Regions from separate parts of the Pseudoalteromonas sp. PSi26 genome, predicted to be linked through region 3. Evidence: predicted binding sites of a transcription regulator. Region 3 holds the regulator's gene; each other region holds the start of a gene.
The links. The regulator FliA, encoded in region 3, starts transcription of late flagellar genes. The targets are predictions, from matches to a motif close to CTAAAGNTNNNNNNNNNNNNGCCGATA.

Region 1: ACFI34_RS06845 (VC2046/SO_2500 family protein) is a predicted target of FliA. The motif match lies at 868-894, and genes of this name have one in related genera.
Region 2: ACFI34_RS18125 (DUF5610 domain-containing protein) is a predicted target of FliA. The motif match lies at 1,205-1,231, and genes of this name have one in related genera.

What each region holds. Positions count from the first base shown of each region.
Region 1 covers NZ_JBHNYT010000005.1:55,844-58,116, forward strand. Annotated here, with positions in the region: gene ACFI34_RS06830 (M48 family metallopeptidase) at 1-492, shown strand, start outside; tRNA gene ACFI34_RS06835 (tRNA-Tyr) at 598-682, opposite strand; tRNA gene ACFI34_RS06840 (tRNA-Tyr) at 732-816, opposite strand; gene ACFI34_RS06845 (VC2046/SO_2500 family protein) at 929-1,456, shown strand; gene ACFI34_RS06850 (DUF6172 family protein) at 1,652-1,954, shown strand; gene ACFI34_RS06855 (YchJ family protein) at 2,269-2,273, opposite strand, start outside.
Region 2 covers NZ_JBHNYT010000024.1:1,768-4,040, reverse strand. Annotated here, with positions in the region: gene trmA (tRNA (uridine(54)-C5)-methyltransferase TrmA) at 1-1,098, opposite strand; gene ACFI34_RS18125 (DUF5610 domain-containing protein) at 1,261-2,273, shown strand, end outside.
Region 3 covers NZ_JBHNYT010000002.1:305,748-308,020, forward strand. Annotated here, with positions in the region: gene flhF (flagellar biosynthesis protein FlhF) at 1-137, shown strand, start outside; gene ACFI34_RS03455 (MinD/ParA family ATP-binding protein) at 130-990, shown strand; gene ACFI34_RS03460 (RNA polymerase sigma factor FliA) at 1,017-1,727, shown strand; gene cheY (chemotaxis response regulator CheY) at 1,767-2,150, shown strand; gene ACFI34_RS03470 (protein phosphatase CheZ) at 2,169-2,273, shown strand, end outside.

The sequences.
Region 1 (2,273 bases), on a different contig from region 3:
ATTGAGAACAATAAAATAAAGATTTTTTCTGAGTCGGTTGAATTAATTTTTCGTGAAGGCCCATCATCTGACGTGAAAGAGCATAATAACGCGCTATTTATTACACACTCTAGTCGTGTAAAAAATTATAAAAATAAATATGAGGGTTTAATTAAACGCTATTTAGAAGAAAAGTTAGCGGCTTATGTGGAAATGCGTATTGCTTTTTATTGTGAAAAAATGGAAGAGGCGTTGCCGCAAAAATTAACGTTAGCTGTTTACAAGCGTCGTTGGGGCAGTTGTAACAGTAAGCGAGAATTGTCGTTTAATTTACATTTAATAGGAGCACCTCATAGAATTATTGATTATGTAATAGTGCATGAGCTTGCTCATTTAAGGTATTTAAATCACAGTAAGCAATTTTGGGACAGAGTAGAGATTTTTTATCCAGACTATAAAGCTTCATCCAATTGGTTAAAAACAAACGGCATGAGTTTACAGTGGGTGTTTTAAGCTATTTTGAATATAGGAATATAGGAATATAGGAATATAGGAATATAGGAATATAGGAATATAGGAATATAGGAATATAGGAATATAGGAATATAGGAATAGAAGTGGTGGAGGGAGCTGGATTCGAACCAGCGAAGGCTGAGCCGTCAGATTTACAGTCTGATCCCTTTGGCCGCTCGGGAACCCCTCCACACTATTTTTGTTACATTTGGCCCCACTTAACTTAGCGGTAAGAAAAGTGGTGGAGGGAGCTGGATTCGAACCAGCGAAGGCTGAGCCGTCAGATTTACAGTCTGATCCCTTTGGCCGCTCGGGAACCCCTCCAATGCAACGGTGCTGATAATAGCAAAATGTGCCTTTAAGTAAAGAAAAAAGCTAAAGAAAATTTAAATAAAGCCGATAAATATTCATTACTCATTCCAATCGGCTAAAGTCTATGCAAATCGATGATTTGTTAATCACAGAGCAGCAATTAAGTACTCGGTTAAACCAAAGTGTACATGCAGACCGCCGTGGTGAATTTTCATTGCTGTTAGCAATGCTTTCACAAGATGCTTTAGATTTTAGTCAATTTCATTTACCTAAAAGTGGAATTGAAGATAACACAACTCAAGAAGCGCAGTTAAGAGAGCAATTAGGAGCAGGACCAAAGCAGCCATTAGCACCCAGTGAATTTAATATGCTAATTGGGCAGTTTAATGCACAGCGTTTGTCTTTGGTTGGTGAAAATAAAGGCATGGCCGATATAAAGTTAAATCAGTGTTTAAACCCTGAGCCCTTTTCAATTAGAGATGATGTAAACCACATACCCCTACCCATTATAGATAATTGTGAACTTGCTGTGCGCAGGCGTTTACAAAAAGACGAAATAGAAATAGATAATCCAAAAATGGATGTCGCAGGCTTTTATGACGTTCTAACAGACGTAAATCAGCGTGAACCATTACATTTGACGATGGCATAATTTATGATTCCATCAAATAGTGTCTAGTTACACTATCCATCACTGATTAAATTTTACGACTGCACCAAATCCCAATTGACTAAAATTTGATTTAATGTAAAAAAAGCATCCAAAAATTAAATGCAATTGCTATAATGGCTACAAATGGTATGACATGAATGCCGTTATCATTAAACCAAGGTAATTAGGAACGTAATGAAGAAAACATTCACGCTAAATCACGAGAAAATCAAATACCCTCGTATGGTTGATGCTGCAAAGCATGAAGTGAAAAAATATTTGAAAAGAGAGCGCAACAAAACTCTACCAGAAGATGCAGATTATTGGGCATTTGACTGTAAGTTTGGTAAAACGGCTGAAGATGCGCAAGTGGTTCATGTAGCTGAAATCAGCAACTGTATTAGCGATATTGAAAAGCAAGAATTGATGTCTTTTTACTTAGAAATATTGGCAAAACCTGCACAGCGCCAACAGCTAGACCTTGATAACGACGAGTAATAAATAGCGTTTGTGCATATCAAATTATTTAAATGGGCCAATGGCCCATTTTTTATGCCTATAGATTACCTTCAGGCTTTTTCTTTTGAGCTAGCTCAACGTATTTAACATCGTTCTAGGTCTTTAACTGTTGAATTGTTATTAATACTATTTTTTTCTTCAATATTAGCCACTTAATTAATAAAGTTAGTACTAAACCTAAATGGTTGTAGAGGGGATTGTTTTTAATATATTTCCGAAGCTACGCATTAAATGTGTGTATTTAATTGACCATTGAGTGAAGTAAACAATGTACTTCACTTAAAAAGAGGGGGTTATG
Region 2 (2,273 bases), on a different contig from region 3:
TTATTTTTTCTGCAAATACACACCTGACTCTATATGATGTGTATAAGGGAACTGATCAAATATCGCAAAGCGCTTGACGTTATGAGTACGCGTTAAATGATCTAGATCGCGTTCCAGTGTGTCAGGGTTGCACGATATGTAAATAATATTTTCGTAATTGGCCACTAAATCACAGGTCAATTCATCCATACCAGCGCGTGGCGGGTCGACTAAGATAGTTTGGCAATTGTAACTTTTTAAATCAATGCCATCTAGACGAGAAAAAGTACGTTCTCCATTCATCGCTTGAGTAAACTCTTCACTCGACATACGTATAATATCTAAGTTCTCTACGTTATTTTTAGCAATATTATATTGAGCAGAGTGAACAGACGATTTAGATATTTCAGTTGCGAGTACTTTATTAAAAGACCCCGCTAGCGCAATAGAAAAATTACCATTACCGCAATAAAGCTCTAGTAAATCATTTTTAAGTGGTTTACATAAATCTTGTGCCCACTCAAGCATGCTTATATTTACTTTCGCATTAGGTTGCGTAAAGCTATTCTCTACTTGTTGGTAAACTAGTTCTTGGCCATTTACAGTTAATCGCTCTGTTACAAAGTCATCACCTAGCACTTCTTTCTGCTTACGTGCTCGGCCAATAAAATCTATTTTATATTTTTCACTCAGTTTTGCCTTTAGTAACTTAATTTCACGTAGCCATTCATCATCAAGCGGCTTGTGATAAAGCAAGCTCACTAAAATTTCACCACTGAGTGTAGACAGGTAATCTATTTGAAATAGCTTTCGGCGTAAAACCTCGCATGGTTTAAGGTTTTCAATCATCACCTGCATGATTTCACCAACAAGCGGTGCCGCAGGGTCAAACTTATCAACGCGTATTTTTTCTTTAGTTTGCTGATCAAACATTATATGAAACAGATCGTCTCCATCATGCCATACTCTAAATTCGGCACGTTGGCGGTAGTTAATTGGCTCCGAGCTAAATACTTCTAGCTGCTCCACACCAAAACGTTGAAACTGTGAAGTTATACGCTGTTCTTTTTCACTTAACTGCGCTTGGTACTGTGTGGTATCTATTTTAATAACTGCCATTCGCGTTACTACCTTATCTAAGATCTGTTTATCGGCGCTATTGTAGGGAGCGGTTCGCATTTGTCTAGTTTTGGCTAGAATAAATGATGTTTTTTTGCACGGTTTACTTTAGTTTTTTATGCCCTGGCCGATAATAAACTACGCATGCTCAGGAGACGATTCATGAAAATAGGCAATTATGGCTTTATACCAAGCCAGAACATAAACAAATTCAACAACAAAGCTGACGTACAACAACCTACCATCGCGTCTCCGCAAGACAGCTATCAGCAACGAGGTAAAGAATTAGCTGCTAAAGTTTTAGGTGATAAAATGGCAGAGCAGCTTGGTTTGCCAGTTCAAGAAAAAAAAGCAGATAAGCCCCTTTTTGATTTTGAAGAAATTGTTAAAAATGTACTCGACTTTGTCACCGGCGCCGTTAATAAAGCAAAAGCTGATGGTGCCGATGACGATAAATTAAAAGGTATGCTAAGTGATGCCCGTAAGGGGGTTCAAATAGGTATTGATGACGCTGTTGATGAGTTAAAAGAATCCGGCGTTCTGAACGATGAAACCCAAGAGGGAATCAACAAATCAAAAGAAGGCATTTTCAATGGCCTTGATAAGTTTGAAGATAATTTGTTTAACCCAATGCCCGCTAGTGTGGGGGTAACTCAAGCACAATACGCAAGTTTAAGTAATAATGCTCAGTACAGTTTCACAACCGCAGAAGGTGATGAAGTAACAATAAGTTTTGCCGATGCGTTTAAATCTCAGTCTGCTAGTAGTTATCAGCGTGGTGAGGGAGGGGAGGCATTCGTAAGTGAATCATCACAATCGAGAGAGCTTTCATTTTCAATGTCAGTTAACGGCGACCTTAATGATAAAGAGCAAGAAGCAATTAATGAATTAATGGAAAACCTACAAAACGTAAGTAAGACCTTTTTTAGCGGCGATTTAGAGCAGGCATTCGAAGAAGCGCAAGAGCTTAGTTTAGGCAATGAACAACTTGTTGCATTTTCAATGGATTTACGCCAAACCAAAACAGTTGCTGCAATAAAGGGTTACGAAGAAAATAAACCGGCTCCAGAAAAAGTAATTGCAGATAAAGTAGCGCCTTTTAATGATGACCTCCGAGAGGCATTTTCTAAAGCAACCGAGCTAGGTATTCAAAATCAATTATCAGGTATTATGCA
Region 3 (2,273 bases):
GAGTACCAGAAGATATTCGAGTTGCAAATGCTGAAAAACTAGTTAAAAAGGCTGAGCAACTCTATTTAAAAAGAGCAAAAGCACAACATTCAAGGCACCAAGCAGTGGCGCCAAGCACAGTAGGGATGTATGATTAACACAGTATTAGATCAAGCAAGTGGCCTGCGCAAAATGAGTCAAAACAATAACAACGGCGTAAAAGTTATCGCTGTCACTGGCGGTAAAGGTGGAGTAGGAAAAACAAATGTTTCTCTTAATACCGCAATTGCATTAGGCCAGCAAGGTAACAGAGTATTGGTTCTTGATGCCGATTTAGGCTTAGCAAACTGTGACGTTATGCTAGGACTACGTGTTGAACGTAACTTATCACATGTTTTATCTGGTGAATGCGAACTTGATGAAATTTTAGTTGAAGGCCCCGCAGGTATTAAAATTGTACCCGCAACGTCGGGCTCTCAAAGCATGGTTGAATTGTCGCCTTCAGAGCATGCGGGACTCATCAGAGCTTTTAGCGAATTAAATACAGAATTTGATATTTTAATTGTCGATACAGCCGCAGGTATTTCTGACATGGTGCTGAGTTTTTCCCGCGCAGCACAAGATGTCATGGTTGTTGTATGCGACGAGCCTACATCAATAACAGATGCCTACGCGCTGATAAAAGTATTGAGCCGTGAGCATGGTGTATATAAATTTAAAATTGTTGCAAATATGGTCCGCAGCATGCGTGAAGGGCAAGAGTTATTTGCAAAACTTTCCAAAGTAACCGATCGCTTTTTAGATGTATCAATGGACTTGGTTGCAACGGTTCCCTACGACGAAAATATGCGTAAGGCAACACGCCGTCAAAAAGTTATTGTAGAACTTTTTCCAAATTCGCCTGCGGCACTTGCGTTTCAAGCGCTAGCAACAAAAGCAGTTAAATGGCCAATACCCAACCAACCATCAGGTCATTTGGAGTTTTTCATAGAGAAACTAGTTAACGGCTAATTATGACAACATTGGTGAATAAAGTTATGGGATATCAATCAGCACAAAATTTAAATGTGATTGTTGAAAAACATGCATCACTTGTCAAAAAAGTGGCATGTCACCTTATAGCGCGTTTACCTGCCAGCGTTCAGTTGGACGATTTAATACAATCAGGCATGATAGGCCTGATTGAAGCATCTAAGAGCTTTGATGCAACCAAAGGGGCTAGCTTTGAAACTTTTGCGGGGATTCGTATTCGTGGAGCAATGCTTGATGAGATGCGACGTGGCGATTGGGCACCCCGCTCAGTGCATCGTAAAAGCCGTTTGGTGGCCGAAACAATTGCTTTTTTAGAAAAAAGCTTAAACCGTGAGCCGACAGATATAGAAGTTGCTGAAAAACTTGAAATTTCGTTAAATGAGTACCATCATATCCTAAACGATGTAAATGCAAGTAAAGTACTAGGTATTGAAGACCTGGGTGTTGATGAAGATGTCATCAGTCCAGTGGACCAAGATTTAGCGCTAGACAAACCGTTTAATAACGTTAAAGATGAGCGGTTTAATGAATCTTTATTAGGTGCAATAAAATCTTTACCAGAACGTGATGCAATGGTGCTGTCTTTGTACTATAACGATGAAATGAATTTAAAAGAAATAGGGCATATACTCGATGTAAGTGAATCGCGTGTAAGTCAAATACATGGTCAGGCGATGATTAAGCTTAAAGCTAAAATCAATGACTGGATAAACTAGTAGTAAGTAAACAAGGTTAAGACCTCACTGGGGGATGTTTTGGATAAAAACATGAAAATTCTGGTTGTTGACGATTTTTCAACAATGAGACGTATTATTAAAAATCTGTTGCGTGACTTAGGTTTCACTAATGTTCAAGAAGCAGACGATGGGTCAACCGCTTTGCCAATGCTACAAAATCAAGTATTTGATTTTGTTGTTACCGATTGGAATATGCCAGGAATGCAGGGCATAGACCTACTTAGAGCAATACGTGCGGATGATAAGCTTAAACACATTCCGGTATTGATGGTAACGGCTGAAGCTAAAAAAGAACAAATTATAGCGGCAGCACAGGCAGGTGTTAATGGTTATATTGTTAAGCCATTTACTGCTGGAACACTCAAAACTAAATTAGAAAAAGTATTTGAACGTTTAGGCTAATGATAGGGGGAGAGGCTTATGTCAGCACTTGCTGCGCCTCAAATAACTTTAGAACAAGCTCGTCAGCTCGTTGTTTATCTAGAAAACGGTGAGCAAGACAAAGCCAATCAGTTAATTTTAGAT